Regions from separate parts of the Rossellomorea sp. GQ25 genome, predicted to be linked through region 1. Evidence: predicted binding sites of a transcription regulator. Region 1 holds the regulator's gene; each other region holds the start of a gene.
What was found. Region 1 encodes LexA, which represses DNA repair genes until DNA is damaged. Its sites were predicted from a motif close to CGAACATATGTTCG; they were not measured.
Positions count from the first base shown of each region.

Region 2: parE (DNA topoisomerase IV subunit B) is a predicted target of LexA. The motif match lies at 2,097-2,110, and genes of this name have one in related genera.
Region 3: AC6CIB_RS16085 (WYL domain-containing protein) is a predicted target of LexA. The motif match lies at 2,860-2,873, and genes of this name have one in related genera.

Region 1 is NZ_JCAXEQ010000001.1:883,547-891,919, forward strand. Features, by position in the region: gene tkt (transketolase) at 1-727, opposite strand, end outside; gene AC6CIB_RS04840 (DUF896 domain-containing protein) at 914-1,147, opposite strand; gene AC6CIB_RS04845 (YneB family resolvase-like protein) at 1,254-1,904, opposite strand; gene yneA (cell division suppressor protein YneA) at 1,916-2,242, opposite strand; gene lexA (transcriptional repressor LexA) at 2,400-3,020, shown strand; gene glnA (type I glutamate--ammonia ligase) at 3,148-4,482, opposite strand; gene AC6CIB_RS04865 (MerR family transcriptional regulator) at 4,520-4,936, opposite strand; gene AC6CIB_RS04870 (methionine gamma-lyase family protein) at 5,076-6,353, opposite strand; gene hflX (GTPase HflX) at 6,372-7,613, opposite strand; gene AC6CIB_RS04880 (trimeric intracellular cation channel family protein) at 7,830-8,373, shown strand, end outside.
Region 2 is NZ_JCAXEQ010000001.1:567,558-575,930, forward strand. Features, by position in the region: gene parC (DNA topoisomerase IV subunit A) at 1-39, opposite strand, end outside; gene parE (DNA topoisomerase IV subunit B) at 43-2,013, opposite strand; gene AC6CIB_RS03110 (CoA-binding protein) at 2,312-2,719, opposite strand; gene AC6CIB_RS03115 (ABC transporter substrate-binding protein) at 2,904-3,803, opposite strand; gene AC6CIB_RS03120 (ABC transporter permease) at 3,827-4,483, opposite strand; gene AC6CIB_RS03125 (ABC transporter ATP-binding protein) at 4,480-5,457, opposite strand; gene AC6CIB_RS03130 (purine/pyrimidine permease) at 5,633-6,931, opposite strand; gene plsY (glycerol-3-phosphate 1-O-acyltransferase PlsY) at 7,131-7,712, shown strand; gene AC6CIB_RS03140 (CapA family protein) at 7,994-8,373, shown strand, end outside.
Region 3 is NZ_JCAXEQ010000005.1:85,415-93,787, forward strand. Features, by position in the region: gene AC6CIB_RS16055 (acyl-CoA dehydrogenase family protein) at 1-460, opposite strand, end outside; gene AC6CIB_RS16060 (3-hydroxyacyl-CoA dehydrogenase) at 574-1,341, opposite strand; gene AC6CIB_RS16065 (hypothetical protein) at 1,525-1,650, shown strand; gene AC6CIB_RS16070 (cold-shock protein) at 1,794-1,994, opposite strand; gene AC6CIB_RS16075 (hypothetical protein) at 2,337-2,510, shown strand; tRNA gene AC6CIB_RS16080 (tRNA-Val) at 2,694-2,765, opposite strand; gene AC6CIB_RS16085 (WYL domain-containing protein) at 2,913-3,137, shown strand; gene AC6CIB_RS16090 (TRAP transporter permease) at 3,197-5,182, opposite strand; gene AC6CIB_RS16095 (DUF1850 domain-containing protein) at 5,169-5,687, opposite strand; gene AC6CIB_RS16100 (TAXI family TRAP transporter solute-binding subunit) at 5,808-6,800, opposite strand; gene AC6CIB_RS16105 (phosphatidylglycerophosphatase A family protein) at 7,115-7,669, opposite strand; gene AC6CIB_RS16110 (alpha/beta hydrolase) at 7,821-8,373, shown strand, end outside.

The sequences.
Region 1 (8,373 bases):
TCATAGTAGGACGGGTAGTATCCCCTTGAGCGTCTTCGATTGCTTTGGAAATTTCTTCAAGGTCATTCCCATCTTCAACACGAATATATTGCCAACCATATGATTCAAATCGGCCTTTAACACTTTCAGAGAAAGATTTGTCTAACTCTCCATCAAGTGAAATATCATTTGAATCATAGAGAACTACAAGACGACCTAATTTCAAGTGAGCTGCTAATGAAGCTGCTTCAGAGGCCACACCCTCCATTAAGTCTCCATCTCCACAAATAGAATATGTAAAATGGTCTACCATATCGTATTGATCCTTATTGTATGTAGACGCTAAATGCCTTTCAGCTAATGCCATACCGACTGCCATACCGATTCCTTGTCCAAGTGGTCCAGTAGTGGCTTCAACACCTGGGGTATGTTTGTATTCCGGGTGACCCGGAGTTTTACTTCCCCATTGACGGAATTCTTTAAGATCTTCCATTGAAACGTCATAACCTGATAAATGGAGCAGGCTATATAATAGCATAGATCCATGACCAGCGGATAAAACGAAGCGATCCCGGTTGAACCACTCAGGATTTTTCGGATTATGATTCATGAATCTTGTCCATAGAGCATACGCCATCGGAGCTGCTCCCATAGGCATTCCGGGGTGTCCAGAACCTGCTTTTTCAATTGCATCGATAGATAATGTACGGATTGTATTAATTGCTAATTGATCTGTGTTATCAAACATATGTCAGACATCCTTCCTTTTAATGTACCTTATTAATATTAATCTTCTTTGTTAGTTTATACAACTATCTTGAATGATAACATGACTTTATGACCGTTGAAAATAAAAACCCTTGTGATTTCATAAGGGATGAAAATGAAAAAAAACTGCCAGGTCCAATTTAAATGGACCTGGCAGTTCATTAATTTAATGCATTTTCTTTTTGGTCTGGATATCCTGAATCTTCTTAGGCGTCACTTCATTACCTTCCGGATCAAAGATTCTTGTATTTTCAATGGTCCCTTTCATCGATTGACGAAACGTTTCCAGGTATTCTTTTCTCAACTTGGACTGCTCTTTTGCTTCTCGTTCGGTTAGTCCGCTACTTTTAGACTTCTTGGCAAGCTCATTGATTCGATTCATTTTCGTTTTTGAAAGCATCTATAAAAACTCCTTTATTGCATTTGTCAGCAAATTCTAAAACACAACTAAAAATTGTACGTAATACTATCGTCATGTTACTAGATTCAAGGAGATAAAACAAGAGTTACGCATTTTCCACTGAATTCATATATTCTTTAAAACGCCTATGTACCGTAGCTTTGGAGACATCATACCCGAAGCCTCTTAATGTGGCTGCAATTTCAGCAAAAGTCAATTCGTTCTTCCTTAACCGGACAATTTCCTCAACCGGTACTTCGATCCGCTCTCTTCCATCTATATTCCCCTTATTTTTTAGATTTTTATGAGGTTGAAAACCATTTTCCACTGCCCTTTTCATCCCTCGTCTGATTTTCAAATTATGGAGTTTTCTTTGATATTCCTCAACCATGCTTACGATATTAATCACCATAGAATCAGATTCAGATAAGTGAAGCTCCCCACTATGAGTTTGACTGATAATCTTGACTTCTTCTTTTAATAAACAGTGAATAAGAGCAATTTTGGCATTCCCTCTGCCAATTCTTGTTTCATCCTGGATGAGAACAGCCGCAATCGACTCATCTTTAATCAAATCAAGAAGTTCAAGAACACCAGGACGATCTAATTCAAAACCGCTTGCTTGATCTTTTATAATAGCAGCCACTTCGTATTGGTGGTCTTGTGCCAATTTCACTAATTCCTCTTCTTGGCGTTCCAAGGATGTTTCCTGTGTGTCTTTCTTTGTACTGACTCTGCAGTAAATTACTGCCTCCATCTTCTATCCCTCTATTCTTCGTTCATTACCACTTCATAATCTGAATGTGTAGATAATGTTGGTTTTTCTATAGGTAAAACAAGTGATTCACCGGGTTTAATGGAGAATGATGTAAGATTGTTTTCCTCTCCTACCCAGGCGATAAATTCTTCCACTGTCATAGAATATTCTTCATTATACTGTTTGGCAATAGTCCAAAGAGTGTCTCCATCCCGAACAGTGATGCTTTGGTAAGATGGTTGACTTGCCGTGACTATGAGAAAATACACTGCTGATAAAAGTGCTAAGACAAATAAAATAATAATGTAAGAGAAACGATTCCAAATATGTGTTAACATAAATAAACCTCCATGCGAATGTTTGTTCTGTTTTTCGTTACACTCATTGTAATACGAACATTCGTTTGGTGTCAACAAAAATTCGAACTTATGTTTGTATCGACTGGAAAGACATGCTATAATGGGAACATAAGATCTATAATAGAGGTGCGTGAACATGACAAAATTGTCTAAAAGACAGCAAGACATACTAGAATATATTAAAATTGCAGTAAGAGAAAAAGGGTATCCACCTTCCGTACGGGAAATTGGTGAAGCCGTTGGTCTTGCTTCTAGTTCCACCGTACACGGACATCTGGCCAGGTTAGAGAGTAAAGGACTTATTCGTAGAGATCCCACTAAACCAAGAGCCATCGAAATCTTAAATCTTGAAGAGGATACGATTCCACGCCAACGAGTTGTGAATGTTCCATTAATCGGTAAGGTGACAGCCGGTCAACCTATTACAGCCGTAGAGAATGTAGAAGAATTCTTCCCCTTGCCAGAGCGTATGGCACCTTCAGATGAACAGGTCTTTATGCTGGAAATCATGGGTGATAGTATGATAGAAGCCGGGATTTTAGATGGGGATTTTGTCATCGTGCGTCAGCAGCAAACAGCGAATAATGGAGACATCGTTGTAGCGATGACAGAGGAAGATGAAGCAACTGTAAAACGTTTTTTTAAAGAAAAAGATTATGTACGATTACAGCCAGAGAACTCAACAATGGATCCGATCATTTTACGTAATGTATCCATTTTAGGAAAAGTTGTCGGAGTTTATCGCCAAGTACATTAATACGTTTAAGCCGCTATGCATAATAGCGGCTTAATTTAATCTATACTTTTTAAGTCTCTAAAAAAGCAGTGAGTGGTAGCGAAAACGCTACCACTCACTGCTTTTAATTAATAGCAATTATTAAGGATTAATACATTTGAATGTATTGCTCGCGCTCCCATGGGTGTACTTGTGTACGGAACATATCCCATTCGATCTCTTTCGCTTCTACGAAATGTTCGAAAATGTGTTCTCCAAGAGATTTTACAATTACTTCATTTGTTTTAAGATTTTCTAATGCAGCGTGTAATGTTGCTGGAAGATCTACGATTCCCGCTTCTTCACGCTCTTTTTTGTCCATAACATAAATATTACGGTCGATTGGCTTAGGAGCTGGAAGGTTACTTTTGATTCCATCTAATCCAGCTGCCAGTAATACAGCCATCGCCAGGTATGGGTTAGCCGCCGGATCAACACTTCGGACTTCAACACGTGTGCTTAATCCACGAGAAGCAGGGATACGGATTAATGGGCTGCGGTTACGAGCAGACCATGCAACATAACAAGGTGCTTCATATCCAGGTACTAAACGCTTGTATGAGTTTACAGTCGGGTTCGTGATCGCTGTAAAGTCAGTTGCATGTTTAATGATGCCAGCAAGGAATTGACGAGCTGTATCGCTTAATTGCAAATCTCCCTTTTCATCGAAGAAAGAGTTTTCCCCATTTTTGAATAGGGACATGTTACAGTGCATTCCTGATCCATTTACACCAAATAGAGGCTTCGGCATGAATGTTGCGTGTAATCCATGCTTACGTGCAATCGTTTTAACCACTAGTTTAAATGTTTGGATATCATCACATGCTCTTAATGCACTTGCATATTTAAAGTCGATCTCATGTTGACCAGGAGCCACTTCGTGGTGAGATGCTTCGATTTCAAAGCCCATTTCTTCTAGTTCTAATGCGATATCACGACGGCAGTTCTCACCTAAATCTGTAGGAGCTAAATCGAAATAGCCACCGTTATCATTTAATTCTAATGTCGGCTCACCATTTACGTCTAATTTAAAGAGGAAGAATTCTGGCTCAGGTCCAAGATTGAAGTCAGTAAACCCTAGCTCTTCCATTTGGCTTAAGATGCGCTTTAAGTTGTTACGCGGATCTCCTTCGAATGGAGTGCCATCTGGATTGTAGATATCACAGATTAGTCGGGCTACTTTTCCTTTTTCAGCTGTCCATGGGAATACTAACCAAGTATCTAAATCAGGGAATAGGTACATATCTGATTCTTCAATACGAACAAATCCTTCAATTGAAGATCCGTCAAACATCATCTTGTTATCTAATGCCTTCTCAAGTTGACTTAGAGGGATTTCTACGTTCTTAATCGTCCCCAGAATGTCAGTGAATTGCAGTCGGATGAACTTGACACCTTCTTCGTTCGCTAATCTTAAAACATCTTCTCGAGTATACTTTGCCATTTACGTATTTCCTCCTCAAGTTTATTAAAGGTTTTATTTAATGAAAAAAGCGAGACATGTCACCTTGACGCAAAGATGCTTTAGTAAATCGACCAGAATGCATCATTTCATTTCGAAGTAATTTACGCAGCTCGTCATCGGATAAATCTTGTCGTGCTTTTTCTTCCTTTTCATTACTTACGTCAGATACTACCTTACTTTCATTATGACTGGATACAGCAAATATCTTCTTAATCCCTGCCATGTTGATGCCTTGATCTAACAGATCCTTTACTTCCAATAACTTATCAATGTCATTCAAGGAAAAGAGCCTACGATTCCCCTCAGTACGTGCAGGGCTGATCAGTTGGTGCTCTTCATAGTATCGAATCTGACGAGCTGTTAGGTCCGTGAGCTGCATGACAATACTGATTGGGAATAATGCCATCGTTCGACGAATTTCACTTCCGCTCATCTTGATTCCTCCTTTTGTTTTCCTTCTTGACCTTATTATATGTAATGTGAGGAGTTCTGTCAATCATATGTTAGAATTTCTTACATAAGAATTCAAAAGGAAAGGATAGTCGATTCTAGACTATCCAATTACAATTTTATTATCCTTTTATCACAGTGATTAAACCTTTTTCAATCAAATTATCAACTGCTGAGCAAACGGCAATTTTCACGTGCGCGTAAGTTAATCCCCCCTGAACGTATCCCACATAAGGTGGTCTTATCGGTCCATCTGCAGATAATTCAATGCTTGAACCTTGAATGAATGTTCCTGCCGCCATAATGACATCATCCTCATAACCAGGCATATAGTTTGGATATGGAGTAAAATGAGAATTTACAGGTGATGCAAACTGGATTGCCTGACAAAATGCGACCATCTTATCTCTGTCATCGAACTGAACAGACTGGATTAAATCTGTTCGCTTTGCATGAGGACTTGGATTTGTATTCATGCCAAGTTCCGTTAAGAGAGCCGATGTGAAGACAGCACCCTTTAATGATTGTGCCACCACATGGGGTGCCAAAAAGAAGCCTTGATACATTTCTTGCAAGCTATAAAGAGATGCACCCGCCTCTGCCCCTATTCCAGGGGAGGTCATTCGATATGAACATGCATCTACGTATTCTTTCTTTCCTACGATATAACCCCCGGTTTTAGCAAGGCCTCCCCCAGGATTTTTAATAAGGGAGCCGGCCATTAAGTCTGCTCCGACGTGACAAGGCTCACTCTCTTCTACAAATTCTCCGTAGCAGTTGTCTACAAAGACGACCATTTCAGGGTTGATCTCTTTTACAAAATCAATCATTTCTTTGATTTCTTCTATAGTAAAGGAAGGTCGGTTGGCATATCCTTTCGACCGCTGAATCCCCACCATTTTTGTTTTGGAAGAAATCGTCCTTGCCACCCCTTCAAAATCGACCTTTCCAGACTCAAGTAAATCTACACTTTGATAGCCAATTTGAAAGTCTTTCAGTGAACCGGTTCCTTCCCCGCGAATCCCAACAATTTCTTCTAGCGTATCATATGGCTTTCCCGTTATGTACACTAGTTCGTCCCCAGGTCTAAGTACACCGAATAAGGCGATGGAGATCGCATGAGTACCTGAAATAATCTGAGGTCGCACTAGTCCTGCTTCTCCTCCGAATACATCGGCATAAATACTTTCTAATGTGTCTCTTCCTGCATCGTCATACCCATATCCAGTTGAAGGTATGAAATGAGAATCGCTTACACGGTGCTTTTGAAAAGATCTAAGCACATTGAACTGGTTATTTTCAGCTCGTTCTTCAATTTGGTTGTGTATATCTTTAATGCTTGCTTCAACTTTTGTTACCAATGGTTTTAGAGTGTTTCCGTGCACTAATTGTTCAAACATGAGGTTTTTGTTTCCCTTCTACCTTTGAAATTTCTTGATACTGCCTGCGATTGGATGATCTTCTAAGTGATAGCCCGTCAATTCGTAAACCTGGCTTTCTTCTATAAATTCTAATTTTCTTAGGATCGTATCATTTTTTAATTGTGAAAGGAGCTTCCCTTCACTAGCTGGGATGAACACATGATAAGATGTCATATATTTTTTCACGATTTCTTCTATTTTTAATAAAAGCTGACCTCGATCCTCTTCGTTCAAGGCACTGATCATGATACGATCCCATTCACTACCCGGAACAAAGTCAGGGTCCACCACATCACGCTTGTTATATACCGTTAACTGAGGAAGTCCGTTCATGCCTAAGTCTTCCAATAATGACTGAACAGTCTTTTCATGCTGACTGTGATCAGGATTTGAACTATCCACTACATGGAGAAGCAGATCCGCTTCCTTCACCTCTTCCAGGGTAGAACGAAATGCCGCTACTAATGTAGTAGGGAGATCCTGAATAAATCCGACAGTATCCGTAAGTAATGTTGAGTAACCACTGGGCAAAGGCATTTTTCTTGTCATCGGGTCCAATGTTGCGAAGAGTTGATTCTCTTCATAAGAATCTGCTAATGAAATTCGATTAAACAAAGTCGATTTCCCGGCGTTTGTATAACCTACCATCGCAATTTGAAAGGCTTTGTTACGCTTTCTTCGTTCACGATACCTTTCTCTATGCTCGACTATGGTTTGTAATTGTTTCTTTATATCATCAATTCTGCCATGAATGTGACGACGATCACTTTCGAGTTTTGTCTCACCAGGTCCTCTTGTTCCAATCCCTCCCCCCAATCTGGAGAGAGATGCTCCCTGCCCGATTAATCTTGGAAGTAAGTATTGAAGTTGTGCAAGCTCTACTTGTAATTTTCCTTCTCTTGAACGGGCGCGTTGTGCGAAGATATCCAGGATCAGTTGAGTTCGATCGATCACCCTTGCATGTAAATCTTTGGATAAGTTTCGTATTTGACTCGGAGAAAGTTCATCATTAAATATGATGATATCCGGTTCAAATTGTTCTTCCAACAGGACCAACTCTTCTACTTTTCCTTTCCCGATATATGTACCAGGATGAACGCGGTCCCTTTTTTGAGTGAGAGCAGCCACAACTTGACCTTGAGCCGTTTGAGTCAGCTCTTCAAGCTCCGCTAAACTATATTGAAAACGCAAGTCATCTTCTTCGAGTTGACACCCAACCAGAATGACTTTTTCCTTCATTTCATTCTTCAATAAACATCCCTCTTTCTGTACATTTCATTATCATCTTCATCATAACAAATCCGACTCGTAAACTCTATGTGAAAAGCAGTGAAAATGGTTGCAATTAAGTGCAAACGTGTTAAAATCAGTATGTTTGAATTAACGAAATCACACTCATTCAAGAATCTACATAATGGCATGTAGCATATTGTAATAGGGTTAGGAGGAATGCGTATGACGTGGGAAGTATTGAGTATTATAGGTACCATTGCTTTTGCTATTTCAGGAGCTATTATTGCCATGGAAGAGGAATACGATATCCTCGGTGTTTATATATTAGGAATTGTCACAGCATTCGGTGGAGGAGCTATTCGGAATTTACTGATTGGCGTCCCTGTTTCCGCTCTATGGGAGCAAGGCATGTTGTTTCAGATTGCCCTCCTTTCCATAACAGCTGTCTTTCTTTTCCCTAATAATCTCCTTAAACACTGGAGAAAATGGGGAAATTTCTTTGATGCCATAGGTCTTTCAGCTTTTGCTATCCAAGGGGCACTGTATGCTTCTGAAATGAATCATCCAATAAGTGCTATTATTGTAGCCGCTGTGCTGACAGGGAGCGGGGGTGGAATTATTCGTGATCTCCTTGCCGGTCGTAAACCATTGGTGCTTCGTTCAGAAATTTATGCTGTGTGGGCAGTCCTGTGTGGGGCAGCAATCGGGCTCGGAATTGTCCATTCAGCCGTTGAACTCTACTCTTTATTCGTGATTACAACAGCAT
Region 2 (8,373 bases), 320 kb from region 1:
TTCCAGAGGTAAGTCTTGATATCTTTCTACAGTTGTCATGTATTACCCCTCCTCTGCGACCGTAATGTTTTCATTTTCCAGAATGCTTCCGTCTTCTTCCAGCCCAAAGGCTACATTGCTTTCAATCCATTTACGGCGCGGCTCTACTTTATCTCCCATAAGAGTCGTCACTCGACGTTCTGCTCGGGCAGCATCATCGATACGGACACGGATCAGTGCCCGGGTTGCAGGATCCATCGTCGTTTCCCACAGCTGATCGGCGTTCATTTCTCCAAGACCTTTATAGCGCTGGATCATATAGCCTTTCCCAACTTTAGAAATGGCTCCTTGAAGCTCTTCATCCGTCCATGCGTATTCAAGCTTCTGTTTCTTTCCTGCACCTTTACTTACTTTATAGAGAGGAGGAAGGGCAATATAAACTTTCCCTGCTTCTAATAATGGTTTCATGTAGCGATAGAAGAAGGTTAACAACAGAACCTGGATATGGGCTCCATCTGTATCGGCATCGGTCATGATGACAATTTTGTCATAATTGATGTCGTCGACGTTGAATTCCGGACCGACTCCCCCACCGATCGCATGTATGATTGTATTGATTTCTTCGTTTTTGAAGATATCCTGAAGCTTGGCTTTTTCCGTATTGATGACTTTCCCTCGAAGTGGAAGAATCGCTTGGAATTTACGGTCACGACCTTGTTTCGCTGAACCTCCCGCAGAATCACCCTCCACCAGATAGAGCTCGTTGCGCTGAGGATTTCTCGATTGAGCAGGTGTTAATTTACCAGATAGAACGGTTTCAGATCGCTTTCGTTTCTTTCCGTTACGCGCATCTTCCCTTGCCTTACGTGCCGCTTCCCGGGCTTGGGCGGCTTTAATGGATTTCTTAATAAGAAGGGAACTTGTATCGGGATTTTCTTCTAAGAAATATAGAAGGTGTTCCGAAACAACTGCATCTACAGCTGAACGTGCTTCACTCGTACCAAGCTTTCCTTTCGTCTGCCCCTCAAATTGAAGGAGATGTTCCGGTATACGCACAGATACGATGCTTGCGAGCCCTTCACGAATGTCGGTCCCTTCAAGATTTTTGTCCCGATCTTTTAGAATCCCAACTTTACGGGCGTACTCATTAAAGACACGAGTCATGGCTGTCTTTGCTCCGGCTTCGTGGGTACCTCCGTCTTTTGTACGAACATTGTTCACGAATGACAGAATGTTTTCAGAGAACCCGTCATTAAATTGAAAGGCAAACTCCACTTCGATGGTATGATTTTCTCCTTCGAAGAAAGCTACGTTATGAAGCACATCTTTTTCTTCGTTTAAGTATTGAACAAAGGCTTGGATCCCGCTCTCAAAGTGAAAGATTTCCTTCTGATCATGACGCTTATCAATGATTTCAATTTTTAATCCTTTAAGAAGGAATGCAGATTCCCTTAGACGCTCACATAGCGTTTCATAATTATAGGTGGTATTACTGAAAATCTCCGGATCAGGTTTGAAATGGATACAAGTTCCGGCTTTTTTCGTTTTTCCGATTTTCTCAAGGGTGGTTTCCGGTTTTCCACCTTTTATGAAACGCTGTTCATACTTCGTTCCATCTCTTTCAATCGTCACAACAAGCCATTCAGATAGGGCGTTTACGACTGAGGCACCTACACCATGCAATCCGCCACTGGTCTTGTACCCGCCTTGTCCGAATTTCCCTCCTGCATGCAGCACAGTCAAGATGACTTCAGGAGTGGGCTTGCCAAGCTTATGCATTCCAGTAGGCATCCCTCGTCCTTTATCCTGGACAGAGATGCTATTATCCTTATGTATCGTAACAATAATCTCATTTCCGAAGCCTGCTAATGCTTCATCCACCGAGTTATCGACAATTTCGTATACTAAATGATGCAATCCTCTTGAATCTGTAGAGCCTATATACATTCCAGGTCTCTTACGAACGGCTTCTAAACCTTCTAATACTTGAATGGCATCATCATTGTAATCCATGGTCTTATTCTGGTTGGCCACGAACATTCCCCTTTCAAAACTTCTCTAACCGTAAATAGTACTTGTACGGTAGTATTGGTTATGTATATGTTAACTATAACACAAGAACGTTTGTTCGTTTACCTATTTTGATCATTACTGAGGTAAACCACTATGCTATATTGTAGCGTTTTATTTGATTTTCGCAAATGTAATTTCCTAGAACAACTCTGATATCGGACTGTTTTCTTTTTGTATGGACCGGATTTTTTAGTAGTGAAAGAAGAAAAGTCCATCCGAAAAAAAACAAGCGGTAAGAGCCGCTTGTTACGAGTGAGAATTATTTGGTTAAAGCATGTTCAACCTTAATACAGCGATCCATAATGACTGTATACCCACGTTCTTTCAAAAAGCGATAAGCCTCTTCATTCATTACACCTTGTTGCGCCCAAAACACGTTAGAATCAATTTCATTAAATTCTTGCGCGATCTGTGGCAAAAATTCTGAGCGGCGAAATACATTGACGATGTCAATCGGTCCTTCAATCTCCTTCAGAGAAGATACCGCTTTAACGCCCAATGCAGCGTCAATAGTTGGATTTACAGGAATAATCTCATAACCTTGATCCTGCATCGCTTTTGAGACCATATAAGATGTTCGTGCAGGATTGTCACTTAATCCAATCACGGCAATGCGTTTTGATTGTTTAAGGATGTTTCCAATTTCTTTTCGGGATGGGTTTTCCATAGATGATTACAACTCCTTCATCGTTCCTTATCCATTCATTCTTTAGCTGTTCCTAAAGTCCTATTCTTCTTTTATACCATATTTCCCTTTAATTTTTCAAAATTTTATAAATATATCTAAACAGAATGAGATGTCAAAAGAACGTGTTGTTATTCCTCTATCCCTTCTGACACTTCTTAACATTTTACTCTTCAATTAATCCCTTGGATAGCAGAAATTCACGCGCTACATCTTTAGGATCTTGTTTATCCATGTCCACCTTGGCATTCATCTCACTCATCTCTTCCTCAGAGATTTGTCCAGCTAATTCATTCAGGACTTCTTTTACTTCAGGATGCTCTTTCAGAACTTCTTGTCGGATGATAGGAGCAGCATCATATGGTGGGAAGAATCCTTTGTCATCCGTAGTCGTTTTCAGATTGTAACGTTGTATTCTTCCATCAGTTGTAAAGGCCGGAATAATATCTACATCTCCGTTCTTCACTGCTTCATACATAATGTTCGGGTCAAAGCTTTCTTTCGCTTTGAATTTGTAACCGTATGCTTCGGCAAATGCATCGTACCCATCACCTTCACGCTCATAGAATTGATGCGGCGCTCCAAAGCTTAAATCTTTCGATAGGGGAACAAGGTCAGAGAATGTTTTGGCATCAAAGTCCTGATCTTGAGTATAAGCAAGGGTATACGTGTTTTCGAATCCCAGTGGCTTTAACCATGTCACATTGAACTTTTCCTCGTATCCTTTACGGACTTGAGATAGAATTTCTTCAGCTGAAGCCCCTTCCTTCGCTTGCTTTTTTAGCACCGCTTCGAGTCCGGTTCCTGTGTACTCGATATATACGTCGATATCGCCTTTTTCAAGAGCAGGTGTCAAAATCGATACTTCTCCTAGTCCTTCTTCCACTTTAACATCCAGGTCTGTTTTCTCTTTGAGAAGTTCAGCCATCATTTGCGTTAAAATAAACTGCTCAGTCCACATCTTACCTGAAACTGTAATAGTGTCTTTCCCCCCTCCATTTCCGCAACCTGCGATGGTGAAGGATAGGACTATTAATAAAATAAATGGTTTTAATTTCTTTTTCATTCTTACTCTCCTTTGAATGTGGTTTATTTCCGTGCTTTTAAACCTTTAGGTGTTGTCATTCTTTCAAGAAGTTTTAATAAAAAGTCGAAAGAAAGTGCAAGTAAGGCAGCAGGAATGGCCCCTGCAAGAACTAAAGAATTATTCCAAGTGGATAGTCCCCGATAAATGAGGTCACCTAGTCCACCCGCTCCTACAAAGGTTGCAAGCGTCGCGACTCCCACCGTTAAGACAGTAGCGGTTCTGATACCCGCCATAATGAACGGCAGGGCGAGAGGAAGCTCCACTTTAAACAGAAGCTGTGAGTTAGTCATCCCCATCCCTCTGCCCGCTTCTATGACTCCCTCATCAACCCCGATGATCCCCGTGTACGTGTTCCTTAAAATCGGTAAAAGTGCATACACGGTCAGGGCAATAATCGCTGTGACACTACCAGTCCCTAATAGAGGGATGAGAAAACCAAATAGAGCTAAGCTGGGGATGGTTTGGAAAATGGCTGTAATTCCGATGAAAAATTCAGCTGTTTGCTTTTTTCGTGATATGTATATACCCAGCGGTAAAGAGATGGCTATCGCTATGAAAATCGATACAAATGATAAGTACAGATGTTCAAATAGTCCGTTTAAGATGGCATCCGAGCGATTTGAAATGGTGTTGATAAACACAAGTGAAAATGCATTCATACCGACCGTGCCTCCTTTTTTCCTTCTGAGGCTACTGCACGAAGAATCCCGCTGGCTGTGACGCTTCCTATCATTTTGCCGCCTTTAGTCACCATGAGATAGGGTTTTCCATTCTCAAGAAGTACTCTTGCCGCTTCCTGGACCGTTGCGTCATAAGGTATTAAAGTATATTCCGCTTCTACATAGAGCATGTAATTTGAGTTGTCTTCCATCATATCGATTACTTGCATCTGAGTTTGTGGAGCGTTCAGGCGGTCCTCCCCGATAAATGCCCGAACGAATTCATTTGCTGGTTGGGACAGGAGCTCTGATGGTGTAGCGATTTGTTCAATTTTTCCATCACGCATTACCGCAATCTCATCAGCGATTTTTAATGCTTCATCAATATCATGTGTGACAAACACAATCGTTTTATGTATCGTATTTTGTATGTTTTTCAATTCATCCTGAAGCTGCTCCCGGCTGATCGGGTCAAGGGCACTGAAGGGTTCATCCATCAGAATGATAGGCGGTTCAGCTGCCAGGGCACGAATGACGCCCACCCGTTGTTGTTGTCCTCCGCTAAGCTCAAGTGGGTATCGTTTACGATACACTTTAGGATCAAGCCCGACAAGATTTAGAAGCTCATCTACACGGCCTTCATATTGTTCCTTCTTCCATCCTTTCAAACGTGGAATCAGGCTGATGTTCTCTTCAATTGTCATGTGTGGAAGCAATCCTATACGCTGTATGACATAGCCGATATTACGCCTGAGCTCCACTTCATCGGTTTCTGAAGTATCTTTACCATTAATCAGAATCGTTCCACTGGAGGGTGGAATTAGCTTATTGATCATTTTCATCGTGGTCGTTTTCCCACATCCGCTTGGCCCGATTAAGGCAACAAGCTTTCCTTTTGGAATCGTCAGGTTGATACCCTTTATGGCTTCTGTACCATCTTCGTAGACTTTCGTGACATTCTTAAATTCAATCATTTTTACACCTGCTTTATGGACTGAGAAATTTTTCTAAACATAGAAGGGATACCCTCATTATACAAAAGGTAAACATGTTGTCCAAGAAATTGCCTTTGTGGCCTTAGTTTATGAATAATGTGGATTCCTCATACAAGAGACTCTTGCCTGTACAAGACAATAAAAAACCAGCAAACTATAGTTTACTGGTTTCAGGGTGTTGTTTGTTTTTTAACAGAATATATTGTTCTACGATGATTCCTGTGATGGTTCCAAGTATCAATCCATTGTTCAATATGGAGGCAACCACTACAGGCATGTCTTTAAAAGCGGATGGGGGCACAAACATGGCTCCTACCCCTACAATGAGAGAGATGCCGGCGACAAAATGGATTCTTTCGACGTTCTCTTCTTTTCTGTACTCTCCGAGAGCAAGCCCGACCATTTTGATGAAGATGACCGTGGTAACGGCATAGCCAACTGGAGCTGGAAGACTTGCGAATAGATTCATCACTTTTGGGATCAGACTGATGATCATAATGATCGCACTTCCAAGGATAAAGGGAATAATGGAGTACATCGCTGTAGCGGCAACAAACCCGGCAGACCCGGAAATGGGTACAGATCCAATGGCTGAGAATACTCCACCGAACAACTGATTTAATCCCGAAGCAAAGCCGCTCTTCGTAAATCTTTCATATGTGGGCTGTCCCTTTGCCTTCATAACCTCTTCCATCACTCGAATGGAAGCAATCATATTGGTCGTTAACAAGAATGTAATGAAAATGGATGTCACAATGACACCCGTATCAAATACAGGTGCTCCAAAGACTAACACATCCGGTAATGAAAACCAGCTGTCAGAAACAGTCGCGCTTTTACCCAATCCCATGAGTATGAAGACTAGCCAGCCCGAGAGGAGGGCAAGAATAATGGAGTATTGTTGAATCCACTTTCGTTTATGACCTGAAAAGTATAATGCCAAAAGGATGGTTATGATACTTCCTAATAAGACAAACGGCTGTATAGATTGTCCTTCATACTGTATCCCGAACATTCCTTTGATAAAAGATCCGCTTAATTGGAGAATCAATAGCATTAAGTAAATAAATGTAATCGTTGGTGTAAATAAAGTTGATAACTTCTTTAGTAGTCCTGTAGCAGACAAAATAAAGAAAATCACACCACTAACAATCATCCCCCCTTGTAAAACGGTCAGCACTTCTTCATGACTGCTGTACAGGGTTCCTGAAAAACCTGCATAGATGGCGAAAACCCCCCACCACAGTCCGGCGGGTCCTTCATTAATGGGAAGTTTATGACCAACTACTGCTTGAATAAGACTGGCGGCTCCTAACACAAAGATGGTCCGCTGAATAAACCCTGCCGTATCTGCTGGAGACAATTGAAACAGGTCAGCTATGGCAATTGGAGCGGCGATTGAGCCTGCGACCATAAAGGCCACCCATTGAAGCGCTGAAAAAACTAATTGCATATGTGTACACCTTCATTTCAACTATGTAAAGTGTGTCCATTTTAACATACTTCTCTCCATGTGAATCAGATTTATGAGGAATAAAAGATATTATCTACTTTTATGAACAGGTACTAATTTTTTCGCTTATTTTCTCCCCATCCTATGGAAAACATGTTAAAATAAGAACGGATTAGTTATTTTAAAAGGAGCAGTGATGATGATTTTTGCCCTTATACTTGTATTAGCTTATTTATTAGGCTCCATCCCTTCAGGATTACTGATTGGGAAGACGTTCTACGGAAAAGACATCCGCGAGCATGGAAGTGGTAACCTTGGCGGAACCAATACGTTCAGAACCTTGGGTGTGAAGGCCGGGATGATTGTCACCATAATGGATATCTTAAAAGGAACGGTAGCAACTCTCTTACCATTGCTATTTGAAAGTGATGTACATATGTTATTGGCTGGCGTATTTGCTGTGATTGGTCATATGTATCCCGTATTTGCAAACTTTAAAGGAGGAAAAGCAGTAGCTACCTCTGCAGGTGTTCTTCTAGGCTATAATTACATCTTATTTTTAATTTTACTGGCAGTCTTTTTTATTTGCTTGTATGCAACCAAGTATGTATCACTCTCTTCTATGATAGCAGCGGTGCTCGCCTTTACGTACTCGATCTTCACAGGAGATATTCCACTTATTATTGTCGTAGGTATCCTGACCATTTTCGTTGTTTACAGACATCGTGCGAATATTGTCCGAATCAAAAATAAAACGGAACCTAAAATCAAGTGGCTGTAGTAAAAAAGCGACCTAAGCGACAGGCTCTCCCTTATTCTATTGGAGAGTTTCTGGCTGTAGAGGTGGCTTTTTTTTTGGTTTTAGATAAATCAAAAAGGTATAGCCTTTCATTCGTTTGAGAAAGATGATGGATATAAAAAGGCAAATAGGATCATGATGATACAAAATAGTTCAAAATTCACAAAAAAACGATAATTCACCTCAATATTTTCATAAATATGTCCCGCTTTCCCTTATTATTTTGTAAAATAGAGGTAGTGTATATATAAAGGATGATGAATATGAATAAAAAGCGATTAATGACAGGAGTATTCCTTTGTGTTCCTTTACTCTTAGGGATCGGGTTTCTTGTAAATAAGCAATACGCAGACTGGAACACCTCTGCTGAAGGAGATCAGAATGAGAACCTCTACTCTTTGCTCCATACGACGAAAGAAGTTAGAGCTTCGGGGAAATCGATAAAGTCCAATGCAACACTTGCCGCCATCGGGGATATTCTTCTCCACGATACAGTATATAATGATGCAAAAGATGAAAATGGGTATAACTTCACCCCTATGTTCTCACCGATCAAGGACATGCTGGCTGCCCCTGATTTTCTGATAGCCAATCAGGAATCAACCCCGGCTGGTGTGGAACTGGGCGTTTCCAGTTACCCGCT
Region 3 (8,373 bases), on a different contig from region 1:
TTTGACCATTCACAATATAGTGGTCCCCCTCAAGCTTAGCCGTCGTTTTAATCCCGGCTAAATCTGATCCTGCACCAGGTTCCGTCATAGCAATGGCCGTAATCATTTTTCCACTCGTGCATGCGGGGAGCCACTTCTTTTTTTGTTCCTCACTTCCATATTCAGATATATAAGGGACTACAATGTCATTGTGCAATCCTATCCCGATCAGACCAGAGCCTACCCGTTCTAATTCTTCATTGATAATCACGGAATATCCCCAATCCACCCCGCTTCCACCGTACACTTCGTCAATGTCTGGACAAAGAAATCCCTGCTCCCCCATCTTCGTCCAAAAGGCCCTTGGAACCATCCTGTTTTTCTCCCATTCATCATAAAAAGGATAAGCCTCTTTTTGTAAAAATTTCCGAAGTGCCTGCCTGAATATGCTATGATCCTCCGTTAAATAATGATGTTTCATACGTACTCGCCCTCATTTCAAAGTGATGCATTCTATAAAGCGCTTTCATTTTTGGGATAATGAATGAACACGCACTCATTTAATAAGCAAACATTTCCATCAGTTTCAACCACTTACTTAGGCTGCATTCTAATCGCACCGTCTAATCGGATCGTTTCACCGTTCAGCATTGGATTTTCGAGTATACTTTTCACTAATTGAGCATATTCAGATGGGTGACCGAGCCTTGGTGGAAATGGCACCATTTTTCCAAGCGAATTTCTTGCTTCATCAGGAAGTGTGTCAAACATCGGGGTATGAAATAACCCCGGAGCAATGGTCATGACTCTTATACCATCCCTTGCAAGCTCCCTGGCAACCGGAAGAGTCATCCCGACCACTCCACCTTTAGATGCACTATAAGCAGCCTGACCGATCTGCCCATCAAATGCAGCAACAGAAGCTGTATTGACGATGACCCCTCTTTCTCCGTGGTCATTTGTTGTATTACCCATCATCTTTTCTGCAGCCAAGCGTATCACATTGAACGTACCAATTAAGTTAATCTCAATTACCTTGGAAAATCGATCAAGAGAGTGAATTCCGTTTCTTCCTATCACTTTCCCTGGTGGAGCAATCCCTGCACAGTTCACTACTGTATTAAAACCGCCAAAAGCCTGTATCGACCCCTCCAAGGCTTCTAACACCTGATCTTCCTTTGTCACGTCTGTTTTATAAAAGCCAATGGATTCTCCATACTCCTCTATCAAGGCTGCTGCTCTCTCTTCATTGAGATCCAGTATATATGCCTTACCACCTTCCTCAATAATCCTTCTTACTGTAGCTTCACCCAGCCCGGATGCACCACCTGTCACTAAGGCGACTATTTCTTTCATTTCCACGATAAATCCCTCCACTCATGTAAAGCATATATTTTAATTTTAGCGTTGTATGGAGAAAAAAGATATAATGTTTTTAAAATTCTGTCTACTCACAACACCCTTCCCTTACTTACCAAGGATAACGAAGCATCACTTGTCTAGAATAAGAATGTAATAACCATTTACAAACAGGAGGAAACAATGATGACTAATAAAAATGATAATCGTGAACGAAAAAATAAATACCCAAACAACAAAAAAAGCGATACTGAATTCTCGAAAGAACTCAATATTCGCAGTGAAGTGACGAAGAAAGATTTAGGAAAATGAATAATATAAGCGACCGGTTTAATTCGGGCATACTGGAATGTCGTGCATAGATTTTTTAATTTTAATTTGTCCCGGGTTACTTAAATATCCCCATAAAAAAACAGACTCACGAATGAGTCTGTTTTTGGAGTTGTAAAGTTTGATTATGCTTTACGTACGTTAGCTGCTTGTGGTCCACGAGCACCTTGTTCAACGTCGAAAGATACTTCTTGACCTTCGTCAAGAGATTTGAAACCTTCACCTTGGATCGCTGAGAAGTGTACGAATACGTCGTCTCCACCTTCTACTTCGATGAATCCGAAACCTTTTTCTGCGTTAAACCATTTTACTTTACCATTTTCCATGTTTGTTGCCTCCTAAAGTGCGTTACACACAAAGTATTACTATTCTTGCGATATCAGGTGAAAACCAAATCTTGTTCTTCCCTCGTATACCGGACAAAAATAATTCTTCTATAGAATAACAGTAATGAAATAAATAAGCAAGTTCTTCAAGGAGAAGTTTTGAAAGTCAGACCTCTGACACAACCTTTCTCCCCATCAAATAGTCTCTTGATATGAGTAATGATTACTACCTTCATGCCCGTTAAAGCGCTACCATTATATTTATCCAAATTTATCACTAATGGGACTCTAAAATGAAGGGTAAACTGTGGTATAATGAGAGAATATGAAAGGGAGTGCCCAATGAAATCCACAAAAAATCGGTTTAGTAATGGCGCAATGGTTACGATAAAGGAAACTGGCGAAACAGTGACAATATTGAAATGGCAATACGTTAAAAATATGAAGCGATTCTCATATATTGTAAAAGAACATCCTGGCACGTTTTATTTTGAGGAAGAATTAGAAGTCAACTAAAAAGAAGTGATCATATCTTAATATGATTTGGCAAGGACTCTTACGTGAATTCCAACAGAGTCCTTTTTACTTTTAATGGCATACAGCGCTGGTCGTTTAACACTGATCCTTTATAAAGGTTGATTTACATATAAAAGAAGAAAGCCTGCATCTTTAAAATAAGATGCAGGCTTTCTTTATGTATGACCTGTGAGGGATTCGAACCCACGACCCCTTCCCTGTCAAGGAAGTGCTCTCCCACTGAGCTAACAAGTCGCTATGGAAGGTATATATTAAATTATAGTCATGATGAGAAAAATGTCAATCATTTTTTGTTCTATACATTTTTCTTCTGGGTATTCAGTATGAAAGAACATTCGTTCGCATATACTATGAGTACACTTCCAGGAGAGGAGCTCACAAATGAATACGGTATTACAGCGCTCATTCATGGACCAAAGCCCCATTGAAATCATCTATATGACTCCTGAGTCCATTTGTACGAAAAGAAAAATCATAGTAAAAAAATTAGATGGGGATATTATTCTGGCCTATTGCTTTTTACGACAAGAATTCCGCAGATTCAGACTGCATGATATTTTGGCCGCTTATCCTCTTATTCCTTATAAGAAACGAACTATATCCTAGTTGGAAACTAAAAGACGTGAGGCTGACCCTAATAAAGGGTCAGCCTCACATTTGTTTGTTTATGCTGTTGCTTTTTTTGGTGTTTTGTCTTCTCTTTTAATGAAGAATTGTAACGCAAGCATGACACCAAATAACACTAAACCAATGATGTCTGTGCTCCCCTCTGGATAGATCAGCATTAAACCGGCTGCTACACAAAGGAAACGTTCAATCACATATACTCTTCTGTACCAATACCCAATCATCCCAGCCCCTATGGCCATCATTCCGGTTATTGCCGTAAAGACAACCCATAATAATCTCGGGATTGTTGTATCAATCATCAGCAACTCAGGAGACAGGACGAACATATACGGAATAATAAAGGCAGCAATCGCTAATTTAGCAGAATTGACCCCGGTCCGTATCGGCTCCCCCCCTGACACCCCGGCGGCGGCAAATGCTGCAAGAGCCACTGGTGGTGTGATATCTGCAATGATACCAAAGTAAAAGACAAATAAGTGAGCTGCTAACTCAGGTGCACCTAACAGGATAATCGCAGGTGCCGCGATTGTGGACGTGATTACGTAGTTGGCCGTTGTCGGTGATCCCATACCTAATACAATAGATGCAATCATCGTAAACACCAGGGTCAGGATTAATTTACCTTCTGATGAATTTGTTAGATCAGCAGCAAGGTCAACTAAACCATTCGCAAGTGTCAGCCCTAATCCCGTTTTTGTCACTACACCGACAATCATCCCTGCAGCCGCAGTTGCTACAGCTACGGAAAGTGCAGTACGTGCACCGTCTACGAGTGCGTCGACTGCATCTTTAAAGCCAATCCTTGTCTCTTTTCGAATCGCGCTAATCACAATCGTAGCAACAATTGACCAAAGTGCTGCTCGCATAACACTCATACCGCTGACTAATAAAATAATGACTGTAAGAATCGGCATTAATAAGTAAATTTTCTTTAAAACTTCTTTACGATTCGGCATTTCATCGTCTGAAAGACCGCGAAGTCCGATTCGCTTCGCTTCAAAATGAGTCATAATCCAAATTCCTGTAAAATACAAAAGAGCTGGAATGGTGGCAGCCTTTGCGATATCCCAGTAAGAGATTCCACCGATGAATTCAACCATTAAGAATGCTGCAGCTCCCATGATTGGCGGCATTAACTGACCACCCGTTGAAGCTGCTGCCTCTACTCCACCTGCAAACTCTTTACGATAGCCAAGCTTTTTCATCATTGGAATCGTAAAGGAACCAGATGTTACAACGTTTGCAACGGAACTTCCGCTGATCGTTCCTTGCAGGGCACTCGAGAAGATTGCAACCTTAGCAGGACCACCAGTGCGTTTACCGGCAATGGCCACAGCTAAATCATTGAAATATTGCCCTACGCCTGTTTTAACGAGGAAGGCCCCGAATAATAGGAATAGGAAGATGAAGGTTGCTGAAACATAGAGTGGCGTTCCAAGAATCCCTTCACTTGTAAAGAACATCGTCTTAACGATATCGTCCCAGTCATATCCCCTGTGCGCAAGGAATCCAGGCATCAATCGACCATAATACATATAGAGAATGAAAGTAGAGGCGATAATCGTGATGGGTAAACCGACTGCACGACGGGTTGCCTCCAATACTAAGATCATCGCAGCAAAACCAACATAAAAATCAAGTGATGTCATTATACCGACTCTGCTAACGATGTCATCTTGCATAATCGGCCAGTATGCACCAATTCCTACAGATATGACAGATAGAACGACGTCATACCATGCGACTTTATCTTTTCGTAGATTCTTTTTTCTAGCAGGAAACAGAAGAAAGACAAGTGACAAAGCAAATCCTAAATGAATAGATAATAGTAATTGTCTAGGGATAAATTGAAAGATCGATGCGACTAATTGAAATAATGAAAATGCTAAGAGACCATAGAAAATCACCCATTTAAAAAGTCCATGGTGTAGCTTTCTCGTAGATGATTCAGGATCATATTTTTCTAATAATTCTTGTTGTTGTTCGGAGGTTAATGATTCGAATTCTTTATCTTTTTCCAACAACGGTCACTCCTTTCCACTGATCATATAGTGTTTGTTTCTTTAATTGCATTCGAACGACAGACCCTTTATCGAAATAGTCAGCTAAAGGATAGACTTTCCCATCCAATACGAGTCGATGATTGGCTACCACTTGTCCGATGCGAATATCAATGTATGGAAATACTTTATTCATATTTGAAATGAAGTATTTTCCTTCTTCTGTCATCTCGAAGGTTTCATTTCCTTCTGCATTCGCAGGCATACCAATTGCAGTATCCTCATAAAGCATCTTTGTCTGTTGAATTTGGTTTGTAGATTGACGATAAAACTCTTCTACTTCTGAGAGATGAATAGAATGAGTGTAGCGAACCGAAAATGTATGATCTTCAGGTAGTCTGAAAAGGACAGGATCTCCCTCAGTACTCCTCGGTTCGATTACCAGATATGTTTGAAAGGGAATAAAGTTGATGAATAAAAGAACAAGAATAATGAGAATTGTTCCTATGAATGAAATTTTCTTCATAACAAATTCCCCACCATTCCATTTATTACTGCTTTACTTAACATTTTTATAGCCTATACCAAAACAAAAGAATAGACCGTTTTACGCGGCCTATCCCTTCGTCCATCTGCTGGTGTGGATCTATTCCATTGAAACGCCTTTTTCATCAAAGTATTTCTTCGCACCAGGATGTAATTCAATCCCCATACCCTTTAGTCCATCTTCAGCTTTGATTAACTCACCTTTGGCATGAGTGATTGAATCTGTATTTTCAAAAATGGCTTTTGTAACATCATAGATTACATCTTCGGAAATATCAGCATTTGTTACTAACATTGCACGAACCGCAACGGTTGTAACTGCCTCATCGACTTTACTGTAAGTCCCTGAAGGAATTTCATCCTCAGAGTAATATGGATATTTCTCGATCAGCTCACTGATTTTACCGGATTCAACCGGTACGATAGTGATATCTTCCGTTGCGGCCAATCCTTCAACTGCTCCGGTTGGAGTACCTGAAGTAATGAACGCCGCATCGATTGTACCATCCTGGATACCAGTGGTTGAATCATCAAATGATAAATTACGAGCTTCTAAATCTTCTAACGCAATGCCGTGTACCTCAAGGATTTGTTTCGCGTTCAATAATGTTCCAGATCCTGCTTCACCGACAGAAACAACTTTACCTTTCAGATCTTCAACGGACTTGATACCTGAATCCTTTGTTGTAACGATTTGAATCGTTTCAGGATAAAGAGTAGCAATTCCACGTGCATTTTCTACCTTGTTATCGCTGAACATTTCTGTTCCTTCAGATGCATAAGAAGCGATATCTGTTTGTGTAAAAGCGATTTCAGTTTTTCCATCTTTAATAGATGCCATATTTTCCGCAGATGCACCAGATGTTGAAGCAGATGCTTTAATTCCTGTTTCATCTTGAATGATTTTAGCAAATGTTCCGCCTAACGGGTAATATGTACCCCCTGTTCCACCTGTAGCAATTCCAATGAAGTCAACCTCTTTGTTACCTTCACCCTCAGATGATCCTCCGCCTGATCCGCCGCCACATGCAGCAAGAATGACAGATAGAACTAGAAGTAGTGCAGTGCTTAGATAAAAACTGCGTTTTTTCATATTCTAATTCCCCCTATTAAATTTCTACTTTACCGAAATAATTGTAACACAGTCTGTAACAATCTTGTCAAATCAAATACATAAAATTTTAACAATTTTTATAAAAAACCCTTTCTACATCCAATACACTTTGATTGAAATCTGTTGTGTGGCTTGTTCATGTCATGTCAATTATTTTACAAATGTATACAGAATGTATAAAGCGGTTACATTTCCCCGTTCCATTTTCTTCCCCGACGCATGTTTGTCCACTATAAAAAGACTGAAGAGGAATTACTCCTCTCCAGTCCATCTGTTATATATCAGGAAATGATCTAGCCTATTAATTCCTCATCCTCAAATTTCATCTTATCTTCTTCTGAAATATTCTCTTCACGGTCCCGTAAGCTATGTGCAATTCTCGAAGAAGCATTGGCCGCAATACTTGCCACGATATCATCTAAAAAGGTATGAACACCCTTCCCGTTCTTCGTATCCAGGTCACGGATGATACCGATCTTATTTTTATCAAGATGACCAAAGGTAGTAACAGCGATACTCCCATATCCTAATGCTGCACCTAAAGCAATGGTCTCATCTACTCCAAACAACCCTTCATCTGATTCTACAATCGATTGAAGTGGTTCGGAAAGCTTCTTCTCTTCAGCAAGCTGATCCAGTTCTACCCCTACTAGTATCGCATGCTGAATCTCTCTTTTTAATAATACTTTCTTCACACTGTCGATACAATCTTCCATATTTAACTCATGATTATATGGATACTGCATTTCATAGACGATTTCAGCAATATCTTCTATTGATACTCCTCTATCTTTCAGCCTCTGTAATGCAGCTTTTGTTACATCCCTTGAATGTACAGGTTTATTCATTGAGATACCCCTTTCTGGACAGTCCATAAACTTACTTGAATTATACCATTCTTTTGAATTTTCGTATTGCAATCCGCTTTAGGGAATTATCGAGGAGAATATGATACAATCTTTCTGTAAACGTTAACACTGATTATAGGAGGCTATCGTCATGACAACCGCAAGAGGAGCTGTAACCGAATTAAACCTCTTTAGTAAAGAACTGAATGAAGAGATTAAGATGCTCGTATACCTGCCAGCTACTTTTTCTCCCCTCTATAAATATTCACTACTGATCACCCAAGATGGTAAGGATTATTTCCAGCTAGGAAGAATACCTCGCCTGGCTGATGAACTTCTCGAAAATAGAGAAATAGAAAACATGATTATCGTGGGAGTCCCATATAAAAATGTTGAGGACCGGAGAAGAAAATACCATCCACATGGTGAAGAAAATGATGCTTACATTCGCTTTTTAGCACATGAATTGGTCCCGTATCTGGACGAGCATTACCCAACTTATCATATGGGAATGGGACGTGCCCTGGTTGGTGATTCATTAGGAGCGACAGTTTCATTGATGACTGCATTAAAATATCCAAATACATTTGGCAAGGTTCTCCTGCAGTCACCTTTGGTCAACGAGAAAGTGTTGGAAGCCGTAGAAAACTTCTCACAACCTCACCTGTTAAGCATTTACCATATCATTGGTAAACAGGAAACAG